DNA from 2 places in the Streptomyces sp. NBC_01622 genome. Region 2 is predicted to be linked to the other one. Evidence: riboswitches for the same ligand, from Rfam matches in the RefSeq annotation. Region 2 holds a riboswitch; the other holds the start of a gene.

Region 1 (7,470 bases), 4.6 Mb from region 2:
AGGTACCTGCCCGCAGGTCCGGCCGCAGCGGCTCACGGTTCGTGCGGATGCACGGCGGGAGCGGCATGCCGGGCTGCTCCACGCGAGCCAGCCGCTCCTCGACCTCGTCCGGATGCCCGTCGCGCTCGACGAGGTTCAGCATGACCAGGACGTCGGCGACGAGGTGCTGGGCCCGCGCGTCCAGGCTGCTCCAGCCGGCCGACGGCGGGATCCACAGGTTGCACCGGCGATATCCCCCTGGGTAACGGGTGCGGGAGCCGATGGTGTCGGTGGCGCCCTTCTCGTCGATCCACAGGTACCGCTCGGGCTGCCCGGTCTCCAGCGCGAGGGCCACCAGATCGGCCGCCTCGGCGACGAAGGGATGTAGGGGCCGCCGGGCCGGGCACCGTTCGCGTTCGACCGTCCGGGCGCCCCGCTCACGGTGCCCGCCATCGACAGCCAGCGCTCCACGGTCTGTACGGCGGTCATCCCGCCGATCGCCTCGGAGAGTTCGTGCACCCCGTGGCCGTCGCCTTCCGGGCCCGTCACGGTGTCGTCGTGGTTCGCGTGGTCATGGTGGTGGCCCACCCTGTCCGGCAGCTCCCACCGGGACTGCTGCAACACCTTCTCCGCCTGCCGCATGAGATCGGCGCGACCGCGCGGGTACGCGTGCGGATGGCGTTTACGCCGGTTGGCCACGTACTTGAAGCCCTGGGCCAGCACGGCCTCAAGGGCCAGTGGCAGGTCGGGGGCGCCGCCCGTGAACTTCGGGTCGAGGTGGCGCAGCCACTTCGTGAGTCGTTCCCGGGCCTCGTCACGGTGGGCGTCGTCGACGGAGCCCAGGAGCATGGGGATCATCCAGGCCCGCATCACGAACTCCCGGAACAGGGCGACCCGTCGCCGCCGGTACTCCTGGTTGAGGTCCTGCCGTTCGTGTTGCAGACGGTCGATGCGCTCGGACAACGTGGCGCGCGAAGGCGGGCGATCGGTCCTCGCACCCGCCATCCTCCTGGCCCACGTCTCGAACTGCCGCCGCTTCCACAGCCTCAGCTCGCCGACCCTGTCGTTGTACTCCTGCACGGGATCGCTGTTCAGGCCGATCCGTTCGCGGATCACCGCGAACGCCTCGTTGCCGCCGCTGCCGATCTCCTGCGCCGCGGCCAGGCGCACCGAGGAGGAGGGCTCCTCGATGCCCATCCGGAAGAGCTGGTAGTACAGCGGAGTGGTGTCGATCCTGCCCGACACCGAGCGCAGCGCCGCCCCGAGCCGCTTGAGCAGTCGCCGTTTCGCAGCCGTTGGGCCAGGCTGAGCCCGCTCACGGGGACCTGCCGCCACAGCTCCTTCATCTCCTTCTTCGCCTCGGCCCGGACGCTGCCTCCCTCGCCCCCGCGCGCCGACGGGACAGCAGGACCAGGGCGATGAGCAGTTCACGGCTGGGGCCGGGCGGCTGCAGTGCCTGCTCGACCAGCGCCCCGACCTCCCGCTCCCCGAGGTCGGTCAGTGCGCGGAAGCCGAAGTAGGCCTGGAAGATGCTGTGCGGGAAACGGACCCGCTTCTCGAAACCCTCCACCGGCCCGAGCCTGTTCGCGTACCCCGCGAAGCGCGCCAGCGCGGCGTGACACTGGCCCAGATTGCCCTCGCGCAGCAGCCTGCCCTCCTCGTGACTGAGCCGGTCGCAGAGGGTGTGCCATCCGCGAAGCCCACCTCCAGTTTGTCCTGGAGCAGCCCGATGCAGGCCAGGGCGGAGACCACTTCGAGGGCGTCGCGGCGCTGCTGCGGTCCCAGCTCCGCGTGTCCAGCCGCTGTGCGTCGCCCCGCGCACCGTCGCGTTCCAGGGCGCCGTGCCGGTGCGGTTCACGGGCGATCTGCAGGTAGATCGGCGACTCGGTGACCTCCGCCGTCTCCACGATCCAGTCCACGCGCCGCTCGTCCGTGTCCGGGACCCGCGCCTCCACGAAGTACAGCGCCTCCTCCTCGCTCAGCGGGTCCAGCTCCACGATCGCGGCGAGGGTGCTCTCCAGCGGACTGTGCGGCCGGGAGGCGATGACCAGGGGCAGCTTCTCCTCGTGGGCACGCTCGATGGCCCGGCGGATGATGTTCTCCCGGTTCTGCTGGAGGTTCTCGTTGAGGAGGGCCTCCTCCAGACCGTCGGCGATGACCACCGGCTTGTCGTCGGCGAGCAGTTGCTGCCACACCCGCTCGGTCTTGCTGCGCGCGAGGATGCCCATGGGCGACTCCTCGACGAAGCGCTGCTTCGCCATGCGCTCGAAGTTCAGGTCGGCCCCGTCGTCCGCGTCCCTCAACCGGACCGGCACGGGCACCGCGTTCTGCCGGGCGAGCAGTTCGGTGAGCCGCACCAGGACGGCGGTCTTCCCCACCCCGACACCCCCGACGAGGAGATAGGGCCGACGAAACGGAGAAGGGCGTCGAACCCTTCGTTGCCCTGCCGCCACTTCTCGAAACTGGTCGAGTGATGCTTGATGAGGATGTACAGGCCCTCCGCACACCACACGAGCACCACGAGCGCGGCAGCCAGCCAGACAGCCCTGGTGACGTTCGTGTACGAGACCCACCTGCACCACTTCTTTGGGCGCGTTGTGCCGCGGCGCGCCTCCAGACGGATCGTCAGGGTGTGCCAGTGACCGAGGAGGAACCGTCTGACCCGGACCCCGGCCCGGCGCAGATCCAGCGTCGCCATCGGTGCATCGCGCAGTCGCTCCCTGCCAGGCGGGTGACGGACGACCCTGGTCATCATGCGTTCTCCCTCCGAGAGCGATTCTCGGGACAGAGGACCACGCGGGCACCGGCACCTCTTTCCATGGAATCACTCCCGGGACACCCCGCGACTCGGCCGTCGGGCAGACTCGAAGCCATGGACATCGTGATCAGGCAGGCGGCCCCCGGCGAGTACGACGGCCTGGGTGAGATCACAGCCCAGGCCTACCTCCAGGACGGCCTCCTCGACTTCGGCGAAAGCGACGCATACCTCGACGAGTTGAGAGCCGTGGCAGAACGAGCCGCCGCAGCCGACGTACTCGTAGCCGTCGACGACGACCACCTCCTCGGCGGAGTGACCTTCGTCCCGTCCGGCGGCCCCATGGCCGACATCGCACAACCCGGCGAGGCCGAGATCCGGATGCTGGCGGTCGCCCGCGAGGCCCGCGGCAAGGGCGCCGGCGAGGCCCTGGTCCGCGCCTGCGTCGACCGCGCCCGGGCCACGGCGGGCTGCACAGCCGTAGTCCTGTCGACCCAAGGCACCATGCACGCGGCCCACCGCATCTACGGACGCCTCGGGTTCACCCGCACCCCGGACCGGGACTGGAATCCCCTGCCGGAGCTCGACGACATCACTCTCCTCACCTATGAGTTGACGCTCTGAAACAGCCGCGACACTACATCTGGGGTTGCCACGACAGCCCGGCACAAGATGTATGCTCATGCTCGCTGTCGCCGCAGGGGAATCCGGTGCGAATCCGGAACTGTCCCGCAACGGTGTACTTGCGTGCATACGCACGCCTGGTCAGTCCGAGGACCTGCCGACGGCGCGCCCAGCCACCCGGCCAGGGCGCATGACGTCCGGGCCTCGTGGAGTGGGCCGGTGGACGCGACGCCCCGTGCGCTCGTGAGCTGCCGCCTGCCCTCCGCAAGGCCCCGTGCCGAGCGAGGGAGAGCCCCACCGTGACCATCGCGCCAGCAGAGCCGGCATCAGCGACCCAGGCGAACGAGGCGAACGCAGCGTCCGTAACCGGCGTTCCCGGAACGGCCGTTCCCGGTGCCGACGGTCCCGGTGCCGCGATCCTGCGGACCCTGACCGAGCTGACCGCCGACCTTCCCGACGCCGACCCCGGCCGGGTCGCCGCCGCCACACTGCGCGGCCGGTCCGCCCACGCGGACGAGACGGAACTGCGCGAACTGGCCACGGAGGCCGCCGCCGGCCTCATCTCCGAAGACCCGGTCTACTCCCGGCTCGCCGCCCGGCTGCTGACGGTCAGTATCGCCGCGGAGGCCGCCTCCCAGGGCGTGACGACCTTCACCGAGTCCGTCGCCGTGGGCCACCGCGAGGGCCTGATCGCCGACCGCACCGCCGAGTTCGTGACGCTGCACGCGACCCGCCTCGACGCGCTGATCGCCGCCTCCTTCGATGAGGGCGCCGACGACCGCTTCGGCTACTTCGGGCTCCGTACGCTGCACAGCCGCTACCTCCTGCGGCACCCGATCACCCGCAAGGTCATCGAGACGCCCCAGCACTTCATGCTGCGGGTGGCGAGCGGTCTGGCCGAGGACGACTCGACCCGCGCACTCGACGAAGTCGCCGCGCTGTACCGCCTGATGAGCCGCCTCGACTACCTCCCCTCCTCCCCCACCCTCTTCAACTCCGGCACCCGGCACCCCCAGATGTCGTCCTGCTACCTCCTCGACTCCCCGCTGGACGAGCTGGACTCCATCTACGACCGCTACCACCAGGTCGCCCGCCTCTCGAAGCACGCCGGCGGCATCGGTCTTTCGTACTCCCGTATCCGCAGCCGCGGTTCGCTGATCCGGGGCACGAACGGGCACTCCAACGGCATCGTCCCGTTCCTGAAGACGCTGGACGCCTCGGTCGCCGCGGTGAACCAGGGCGGCCGGCGCAAGGGTGCCGCCGCGGTGTACCTGGAGACCTGGCACTCCGACATCGAGGAGTTCCTGGAGCTGCGGGACAACACCGGTGAGGACGCCCGGCGTACGCACAACCTGAACCTGGCGCACTGGATCCCGGACGAGTTCATGCGCCGGGTGAACGAGGACGGCGTCTGGTCGCTGTTCTCGCCGGCCGACGTACCGGAGCTGGTCGACCTGTGGGGCGCGGAGTTCGACGCCGCGTACCGCGAGGCCGAAAAACAAGGCCTCGCGAAGAAGACCATCCCGGCCCGTGACCTCTACGGCCGCATGATGCGCACCCTCGCGCAGACCGGCAACGGCTGGATGACCTTCAAGGACGCGGCCAACCGCACCGCCAACCAGACGGCCGAGCCGGGCCACACCGTCCACTCCTCGAACCTCTGCACCGAGATCCTGGAGGTCACGGACGACGGCGAGACGGCGGTCTGCAACCTGGGTTCGGTGAACCTGGGCGCCTTCGTGGTCGACGGTGACATCGACTGGGAGCGGCTGGACGAGACCGTTCGCACCGCCGTCACCTTCCTCGACCGCGTGGTCGACATCAACTTCTACCCGACCGAGCAGGCGGGCCGTTCCAACGCGCGCTGGCGCCCGGTCGGCCTGGGTGCGATGGGCCTCCAGGACGTCTTCTTCAAGCTGCGCGTCCCCTTCGACTCCCCGCAGGCACAGGCCCTCTCCACCCGTATCGCCGAGCGCATCATGCTCGCCGCGTACGAGGCCTCCGCCGACCTCGCCGAGCGCAACGGCCCGCTGCCGGCCTGGGAGAAGACCCGTACGGCGAAGGGTGTTCTGCACCCCGACCACTACGACGTGGAGCTGACCTGGCCGGAGCGCTGGACGGCGCTGCGGGAACGTATCGCCCAAGTCGGCATGCGCAACAGCCTGTTGCTGGCGATCGCCCCCACGGCCACCATCGCCTCCATCGCGGGCGTGTACGAGTGCATCGAGCCGCAGGTCTCCAACCTCTTCAAGCGCGAGACGCTGTCCGGTGAGTTCCTCCAGGTCAACTCGTACCTGGTGAACGAGCTGAAGCAGCTCGGCGTGTGGGACGCCCGCACCCGGGAGGCGCTGCGGGACGCCAACGGCTCGGTACAGGCGTTCAGTTGGATCCCGGCCGAGGTCCGCGCCCTGTACCGCACAGCATGGGAGATCCCGCAGCGCGGCCTGATCGACATGGCCGCCGCCCGCACCCCGTTCCTGGACCAGTCCCAGTCCCTGAACCTGTTCCTGGAGACGCCGACGATCGGCAAGCTCTCCTCGATGTACGCGTACGCCTGGAAGCAGGGCCTGAAGACGACGTACTACCTGCGCTCCCGCCCGGCGACCCGCATCGCCCGCGCGGCCCAGGCCCAAGCCCAAACCACCGTCCCCGTACAGCAGTTGACCCCGGACGAAGACGCGGTCGCCTGCTCCCTTGAGAACCCCGAGTCCTGCGAGGCCTGCCAGTAATGAGCTCCACCGAAAAGAACCTCCTCGACCCGGGCTTCGAGCTGACCCTCCGCCCCATGCGCTACCCGGACTTCTACGAGCGCTACCGGGACGCGATCAAGAACACCTGGACCGTCGAGGAGGTCGACCTCCACTCGGACGTCGCCGATCTCGCGAAGCTGACGCCGGGTGAGCAGCACATGATCGGCCGGCTGGTCGCGTTCTTCGCGACGGGCGACTCGATCGTGGCGAACAACCTCGTGCTGACGCTGTACAAGCACATCAACTCCCCGGAGGCGCGGCTCTACTTGAGCCGTCAGCTCTTCGAGGAGGCCGTGCACGTGCAGTTCTACTTGACGCTCCTCGACACCTACCTCCCCGACCCGGAGGACAGGGCCGCCGCCTTCGACGCGGTGGAGAACATCCCCTCCATCCGCGAGAAGGCCGAGTTCTGCTTCAAGTGGATCAACGAGGTCGAGAAGCTGGAGAGCCTCCAGACCCAGGCCGACCGCCGCCGTTTCCTGCTCAACCTGATCTGCTTCGCCGCGTGCATCGAGGGGCTGTTCTTCTACGGCGCGTTCGCGTACGTCTACTGGTTCCGCAGCCGGGGTCTCCTGCACGGCCTGGCCACCGGCACCAACTGGGTGTTCCGCGACGAGACCATGCACATGTCCTTCGCGTTCGAGGTGGTCGACACCGTCCGCAAGGAGGAGCCGGAGCTGTTCGACGACCAACTCCAGCAGCAGGTCACGGACATGCTGAAGGAGGCCGTCGAGGCGGAGCTGCAGTTCGGGCGTGATCTGTGCGGTGACGGGCTGCCGGGCATGAACACCGACTCGATGCGCCAGTACCTGGAGTGTGTCGCCGACCAGCGCCTCCAGCGGCTGGGCTTCGCCCCGGTCTACGGCTCCGAGAACCCCTTCTCCTTCATGGAGTTGCAGGGTGTGCAGGAGCTGACCAACTTCTTCGAGCGCCGCCCGTCGGCCTACCAGGTCGCCGTGGAGGGCACGGTCGACCTCGACGAGGACTTCTAGCCCCCGCCCGCCGAACGCCCTTTATCTGCTTCTTACTTCGCGGACGGCCCATGGAGCTTCCATGGGCCGTCCATGGAGTTTCTATGGAGCGGCAAAGTTCATGGGGTGCGTCTGTTCGCGGTCACGCCGCCCCGGCTAGGTTCTGCCCGTCCTGTCCATGTCATGCACAACGGCATCACAGAACGCTCCAAGTGTCATGCCCATGACGGCGTTCAATGCCGCCGCTACGCGCGTCACAGGCCTGCCACCACGCCGAGGAACCCCACTCCAATCGACTCGACGGAGGCAGTACCCCCATGCGTGAGAAGCCCAGACGAAGCCTGCGAAGACTACTGACCGCCGCCATACCCGCCCTCACCCTCAGCGTCTT
Region 2 (7,470 bases):
CTTCTCGCGCGCGAAGCGCACGCGCAGGGGGAGTACTCCGAGCCCGTCGACCGATCCCCGCCGGCTCTCGACCTCGTCCTCGATGTGCTCGCCGAGGATCTGGAAGCCGCCGCAGACGCCGAGAATCGGCCGCTGTTCGGCGGCCCTGCGGACGAGGGCGTCGGCGAGGCCGCGCTCCCGCAGCCACTCCAGCGCCTGCACCGTCCCCCGGGTCCCCGGGATCACGACGAGGTCGGCGTCGGCCAACTCCTCCGGCCGGTCCACGAACCGCACCACGACGCCCGGTTCGGCGGCCAGCGCGTCCACGTCCGTGAAGTTGGACATGAGGGGGATCGCGCAGACCGCGACCCGCAGCACGTCCTCGCCGGCCGGCGGCGCGGTGTTCGACTCGCGGACGGTCCCGCGCAGCGAGATGTGCAGCCCGTCCTCCTCGTCGATCCCGAGCCCGTGCTGGAACGGCAGCACGCCGTACGTCCGCCGTCCGGTGAGGCCGTACAGCATCTCCAACCCCGGCTCCAGGAGCGACACATCGCCCCGGAACTTGTTGACGAGGAACCCGGCGACGAACGCCTGATCCTCCGGCGACAGCAGCGCCACGGTTCCGAAGAAGGAGGCGAAGACGCCGCCGCGGTCGATGTCGCCGACCACGAGCACGGGCAGCTGTGCGTTGCGTGCGATGCCCATGTTCACGATGTCGGTCCGCCGCAGATTGATCTCGGCTGGACTGCCGGCCCCCTCACAGATCACCGCGTCATACGTGCCCCGCAACTCGGCGAGACAGTCCAGCACGGTGCCGAGCAACTGCTCCTGCCGCCCGCCGTGATAGCCGCGCGCGCTCATCTCACCAACAGGCTTGCCCATGAGCACGACCTGACTGGTGCGGTCGCCGCCCGGCTTGAGGAGGACGGGATTCATCAGCGCGGTCGGCTCGATGCGGCAGGCCTGCGCCTGCATGGCCTGCGCCCGCCCGATCTCGGCACCTTCGCGCGTGACGAACGAGTTGAGGGACATGTTCTGCGCCTTGAACGGCGCGACCTTCACGCCCTGCCGCACCAGCCACCGGCAGATCCCGGCGGTGACGACGCTCTTCCCGGCGTCCGAGGTGGTGCCCGCGACCAACAGCCCGCCGCCGCTCATGACTTCCGTCCCTTCACCAGCAGCCGGCCGGCGACACTGACCCCGAGCGCGAGCCAGCCGACGCGCCGGGACAGCCGTACGGCCCGATCGATGTCCGGTACGGCGACGGCGCGTCCGGCACCGTTCAGCACGGGCCGGTGCTCGACCCGGCCGCCGTAGGAGAGCGTCCCGCCCAGTCGCACGCCGAGTGCGCCCGCGAAGGAGGCCTCCACGGGACCGGCGTTGGGGCTCGGGTGCTTGGGGGCGTCGGTGCGCCAGGCGCGCACCGCTCCGCGCGGGTCGCCGCCCGCGACGGTCGCGAGGACGGCGGTGAGGCGGGCGCCCGGCCAGCCGGCGAGGTCGTCGAGGCGGGCCGAAGCCCAGCCGTAGCGGCGGTACTTGGCCGACTTGTGGCCGACCATGGCGTCCAGGGTGTTCACGGCCCGGAAGCCGAGCAGACCCGGGACACCCGCGATGCCGCCCCACACCAGGGCGCCCACCACCGCGTCGGAGGTGTTCTCGGCGACGGACTCGACGACGGCCCGGGCGATGCCGTCGGCGTCGAGGGCCTGCGGGTCCCGGCCGCAGAGGTGCGGCAGGCGTGCCCGCGCGGCCTCGATGTCACCGGCCTCCAGTGCCCGCCCGATGACCCCGGCCTCGCGCGCGAGGGAGGTCCCGCCGACGACCGCCCAGGTGGCGGCGGCGGTGAGGGCGGCAGAGGCCGTACGGGACGGTCGTAGGGCCGAAGTCGCTACGGCGGCGAGAGAGACGGTGGCGCCCACGCACACGGCGGTGTGCAGGGCGCCCCAGCCTCGGTGGTCGCGCCACAGGAGCTGTTCCACGGCACCGGCGGCGCGGCCGAACGCGGCGACCGGATGCCCGCGGCGGGGATCGCCGAGCAGGTGGTCGCCGAGAAGTCCGGCGGCGGCGCCGTACGCGAAGACGCGATCGGCACGCATCGGCTCAGCCGGTCGCTGAGTCGGACACTGCGCTGGTACGGGACCTCGAACGGCAGCCGAGCATGGCGATATGTCCTCACTCAGGGTGTCCACGCCCTGGTTCGACGAGACCGGCGGTGAGAGTTCCTGGCTCCCGGGGTTGTCTACCCCGGTGACAGTGGCGGGACCGCGCCGGATTCGCACCGGCTTCCTCTCCTGCCGCCGTACATGGCTCCGGCAGTCCACCACGGGGTTGGAAGGGGCGTCAACTTGCTGTTGACCTGCGGGGGAGGAGTGTGCTGATGCCCACACGCGGGTCGTCGAAGGAGCACGCGAGCGTGGGGTGCGGGACGGTGATCCGTCCCGCACCCCACGCTCGGTCCAACTGGCGGCCGGTCAGGCCACGATGATGTAGATCCCGTACGCCACCGCCGCCGCGCAGGCCGCGAAGCAGGCGTAGGCGCCGGTCAGGGCGAGGTTCGCGGAGTCGCCCTGGACGGTGGCCCGTTCGCGGCGCGAGAGGGCGGTGATGCCGAGGGTGAAGACGGCCACCAGGGCGACGGTGACCACGAGGCTGACGCCGAAGACGGAGCCGAGGGCTGCCCAGTCGATGTGCATGCTTCTACTTCCTTCTTGATGACCGGGTGCTCGGGCTCAGACCGCGGCGGCCGGCGGGGTCGCCGGGTCGGACTTCACGACGGGGGCCGGGGTCACGGGCGGCGAGGGGATCGTCGCCGTGAGGCCCTCGGAGAGGGCGACCGACGGGGGCGGGGTGACGGCGGCGATCGCGGCGGTGACCACGCCGGCCGGCTCCTCGAACTCGTTGACGTTCGAGGCGTCGACCACCTGGCGGCGGGACACGATCCAGATCGCGGTGCTGGAGGCGATCAGGAAGACGGCCACCAGCGCGGTGCCCCAGTCGCCGAGGTCGGTCACCGACTCGGCGAGCGCGCCGACCAGCGCGGCGGCCGGCAGCGTCAGACCCCAGGCGACGAACATCCGGGTGGCGGTCGACCAGCGGACGACCCCGCCCTTGCGGCCCAGGCCCGCACCCATCACGGAACCGGAGACGGCGTGCGTGGTGGAGAGGGAGAAGCCGATGTGCGAGGAGGCCAGGATGACCGCGGCGGCGCTGGTCTGGGCGGCGAAGCCCTGCTGCGGCCGGAGGTCGGTCAGGCCCTTGCCCATGGTGCGGATGATGCGCCAGCCGCCAATGTAGGTGCCCATCGCGATGGCGAGGCCCGCGGAGAGGATGACCCAGGTGGGCGGGTCCGAGTCGGGGGCGATGGAGCCGCCGGCGATCAGGGCGAGGGTGATGATGCCCATCGTCTTCTGCGCGTCGTTCGTGCCGTGGGCCAGCGAGACCAGGCCGGCCGAGGCGATCTGGCCGACGCGGAAGCCCTTGTCGGCGGCCTTGCCGTCCGAGTTCCGGCTGAGCGCGTACGAGAACCTGGTGGCCAGCATCGCCGCGACGCCCGCGACGATCGGGGCGGCGACCGCGGGCAGCAGCACCTTGGTGACCAGGACGTCGCCGTGGACCGCGCCGGTGCCGGCCGAGGCGATGGTGGCGCCGATCAGACCGCCCATGAGGGCGTGCGAGGAACTGGACGGCAGGCCGACGAGCCAGGTCACCAGGTTCCAGAGGATCGCGCCGACCAGGGCGGCGAAGATGACCTCGGGACGGATGCCGCTCTCGTCGACAAGACCCTTGGAGATCGTGTTGGCGACCTCTACGGAGAGAAAAGCGCCCACCAGGTTGAGGGTGGCCGACATGGCCACCGCGACCTTGGGCTTGAGCGCACCGGTCGAGATGGTGGTGGCCATCGCGTTGGCGGTGTCGTGGAAACCGTTCGTGAAATCGAACGCGAGTGCGGTGACCACCACAATCGCGAGAATCAGCGAGAAGCTTTCCATTTACCCAGGCAATCGTTCGAGGTCGTTGGCGCGTTGACCGTAGGCAACCTGAATGAACGGAAGATGAACTGAGGGGGTCTCTGAAGTGTCTGTACAGCCTAGTAACCCCTGGCGAACTTCTTCAGTTGGCTCAAGGACCCGTTGAAGAGATTCTGATCCCCCGGCAGGCTGCCGCTGTTGTCGTACTGCCAGAAGGTCCAGTACGACCAGCCGGCGGGCAGTGAGCCCGCGTCCGCCGACTCGTGGCGGGCGATCCACAGCGCGTGTGTCGAGGCCAGGGCGGTGCTGCTGCCCGTGCAGGTGTTCCATCAGTGGGCGGTCGTGTAGATCACCGGGCGGCGGCCCGTCTCGCGCCTCACCTCGGCGCTGAAGGCCTTGATCCAGCCGACCGTCTTCGCCTTGCTCAGGCCGTAGCAGCCGTGCTTCTTGTCGTACGGGTTGTATTCGATGTCGAGCGCCGGCGGCAGCGTCCAGCCGTCCGCCCTCCAGCCGCCGCCGTGCGCCACGAAGTAGCCGGCCTGGGCCGCGCCCGACGACTTGTCCGGGAGCGCGAAGTGGTAGGCGCCCCGGATGATGCCGGCGGCGCGGGCGCCGTTGTACTGCCGGCCGAAGTAGGGGCTGACGTAGTTGGTGGACTCGGTCGCCTTGACGTAGACGAAGGTGGCGCCCTGCGCCTTCGCGCTCGGCCAGTCGACGTTCTTCTGGTGCGAGGAGACGTCGTGGCCCTTGGCGGGGCTCGCGGCGGCGGCCGGGATCTCGACGAGTGCGACTCCGGCGACGGCGAGCGCGGTCACGGAGGCCGCGGTGAGGCGGGCGCGGTGACGGGTGCCGTGGTGCGTGCGACGGCGGGACGGTTTGCGATCACGGGCCATGTTTCCCCCGGGAATGGCGGCGTGCACGACAAATCCCCCAGAGGCCATTGGAGGATCTGTCGATGCCGATCGGTCTCCGGCCAAGCGGCTTGAGTGGGCGTTACGTGCCCATATGTACTCTTTCGGATGTGCGGCTTCCGGCTTAAAGTGCCCTCGCCCGAGCGCGTGTTGGGGAACCGGCTGGCAGGATCGCGGCATGGCTGAGCGGCGGCGGGACGAGCGGGGCGGACGGGATGTCGGGGAGGGCGCACAGGCTGTGGGGGAGCCGTGGCGGAGGCGTGTGCGCCCTGAGGAGGCGCACGCCTGGGACGAACTCGTCGTAACGGCCCGCCGGACGGTGTCCGACGGCCTGGTGGTCGGCACCTCCGGGAACGTCTCGGTGCGCGTCGGCGACATCGTCCTGGTCACACCCTCGGGCGTCCCTTACGACCGGCTCACACCCGACGACACCGTCGGCGTCGACATCGAGGGCCGACAGGTCCTCGGCACCCTCCTCCCGACGAGCGAACTGCCCATGCATCTCGCCGTCTACCGCAACACCGACGCCCAGGCCGTCGTCCACACCCACGCCGTCCACGCGACGGCCGTCTCGACCCTCGTCCCCGAACTCCCCTCGATCCACTACATGTCCGGCGCCCTCGGCGGCCCGGTCCGGGTTGCCCCGTATGCGACATACGGCACCGAGGAGTTGGCCGAGAACATGCTCCAGGCCCTCGCCGACCGCTCCGCCTGCCTCCTCCAGAACCACGGCACGATCGCCTACGGCACCTCCCTGGACCAGGCGTTCGACCGCACGGCCCAGCTGGAGTGGATGTGCCGGTTGTGGCTGACGGCGTCGTCGGTACCGGGGCTGTCGCCGACGCTGTTGTCGGGGGAGCAGGTGGCGGAGGCGGGGGAGCGGTTGCGGGGGTATGGGCAGCGGGGGTGAGGGGATCGGGGGTGTCGACAGTGGTGAGTGCGTTGACACGGAAAAGTGTGAGTGGTTGAGTACTCACATGAAGAGCGAACGGCCCCGCCAGTTGTCCACCGCCGAGGAGCGCCGCGAGACGGTGCTGCGCACCGCCATCGGTGCCTTCGCGGCGCGTGGCTACTGGGGCACCACCACCACCGAGGTCGCGAAGGCGGCCGGCATCTCGCAGGCCTACGTCTACCGCCTGTTCCCGAACAAGGAACTACTGTTCACCGCGGTCGTCGAGTACTGCTTCGTGCAGGTGCGGGCCAGTCTGGAGCGGGCGGCGTCCGAGGCGAAGGGCAGCTCCGCCGAGGTGGTGCTGGAGGCCATGGGCGACAGCTACGCCCAGCTGATCAGCGACAACGATCTGATGCTGATCCAACTGCATGCCCAGGCCGCGGCTGTCTCCGAACCGGCGGTGCGGGAGGTGGTCCGGCAGGGCTACGCCCGTCTGGTGGAGTACGTCCGCGGCGCCTCGGGCGGTACCGAGACGCAGGTCCAGGAGTTCTTCGCGTGCGGCATGCTGTGCCACCTCATCGTCTCCATGGGAGCCGATGAGGTGGATGCTCCGTGGATTCGAACGCTGTCCAGGGGGATCACGCACTACTGACACCCGGTGTGACCGGGTAACCAGGCCTTCGGGTCTGTGGGCGGGGCATGCGGCCCCGCCATTTCTCAGCCGTTTTTTGTGAGTGGTTGACCACACAGGAGGATGCCGTGAGGATCACGGAAAGCATTCGCAGCCCCCGCGCGGCGCTCGCGGCCCTGGCGGGAGCGCAGTTCACCGTCATGCTCGCCACCTCGATCGTGAACGTGGCCCTGCCCCAGATCCGCGCCGGTGTCGGGCTGTCGGACAGCGGTACGACCTGGGTGGTCAACGCCTACGGGCTGGCCTTCGGCGCGCTGCTGCTGACCGGCGGAAGAACGGCCGACCTCCTCGGCCGACGCCGTGTGCTGCTCGCCGGACTCGCCGTGTTCGGGGCCGCCTCGCTGGCCGCCGGGCTGGCCACCTCGTCCCCGGTCCTGATCGCGGCCCGCGCGGTACAGGGTCTGGGCGCGGCGGCGATCGCCCCGGCCGCGCTGGCCCTGGTGATGGACCTGTTCCCACCAGGACCCGGGCGGGGCAGGGCACTTGGCGTGTGGGGCGCGGTGTCCGGTGCGGGCGGCGCGGCCGGAGTCCTGCTCGGCGGGGTCCTCACCCAGGCATGGGGCTGGCAGTGGATCTTCTACGCGGTCGCCGTCGGCTCGTGCCTGATCCTGACCGGCGTCGCCGTCAGCGTGCCACGGCCCCCGGTCTCCGAGCGCGGCCGGTTCGACCTGCTCGGCACCGTCACCGTGACCCTCGCGCTGACCGCCCTCGTGTGGGGCCTGACCACCTCCCGCCGCTCGGGCTGGACGGACACCACCGTCCTGGGAGCCTTCGCCGTCACCGCCGTACTGGGGGCCGCGTTCGTCCTCGTAGAGCGGCGCCATCCGAATCCACTGCTGCCGCCGCGCCTGTTCCGCGCCGGCCGAGTCACCGTCGGCAACGCGCTGATGGCGCTGCTCGGCTCGGTGTGGATCGCCCTCTTCTTCTTCCTGCCGCTCTATCAGCAGCAAGTCCTCGGCTCCAGCCCCCTGGTCACCGGCCTGGGTCAACTCCCGCTCGCCGCGGCCAACATGCTCGGCTCCACGCTCG

The links. Region 2 has a riboswitch for cobalamin ahead of OH768_RS40085 (cobalamin biosynthesis protein). Riboswitches for the same ligand answer to the same signal wherever they lie in the genome.
Region 1: it holds a riboswitch for cobalamin, as region 2 does, so the genes downstream of both, OH768_RS18005 (ribonucleoside-diphosphate reductase subunit alpha) here and OH768_RS40085 (cobalamin biosynthesis protein) in region 2, are expected to answer to the same signal.

What each region holds. Positions count from the first base shown of each region.
Region 1 covers NZ_CP109293.1:4,032,027-4,039,496, forward strand. Annotated here, with positions in the region: gene OH768_RS17990 (hypothetical protein) at 136-1,314, opposite strand; gene OH768_RS17995 (hypothetical protein) at 1,407-2,357, opposite strand; gene OH768_RS18000 (GNAT family N-acetyltransferase) at 2,852-3,358, shown strand; cobalamin riboswitch at 3,404-3,535, shown strand; gene OH768_RS18005 (ribonucleoside-diphosphate reductase subunit alpha) at 3,658-6,087, shown strand; gene OH768_RS18010 (ribonucleotide-diphosphate reductase subunit beta) at 6,087-7,100, shown strand; gene OH768_RS18015 (putative Ig domain-containing protein) at 7,397-7,470, shown strand, end outside.
Region 2 covers NZ_CP109293.1:8,654,794-8,662,263, forward strand. Annotated here, with positions in the region: gene OH768_RS40080 (cobyric acid synthase) at 1-1,137, opposite strand, end outside; gene OH768_RS40085 (cobalamin biosynthesis protein) at 1,134-2,075, opposite strand; cobalamin riboswitch at 2,175-2,317, opposite strand; gene OH768_RS40090 (hypothetical protein) at 2,451-2,672, opposite strand; gene OH768_RS40095 (anion permease) at 2,709-3,968, opposite strand; partial or broken gene OH768_RS40100 (lysozyme) at 4,067-4,840, opposite strand; gene OH768_RS40105 (class II aldolase/adducin family protein) at 5,037-5,768, shown strand; gene OH768_RS40110 (TetR/AcrR family transcriptional regulator) at 5,836-6,402, shown strand; gene OH768_RS40115 (MFS transporter) at 6,510-7,470, shown strand, end outside.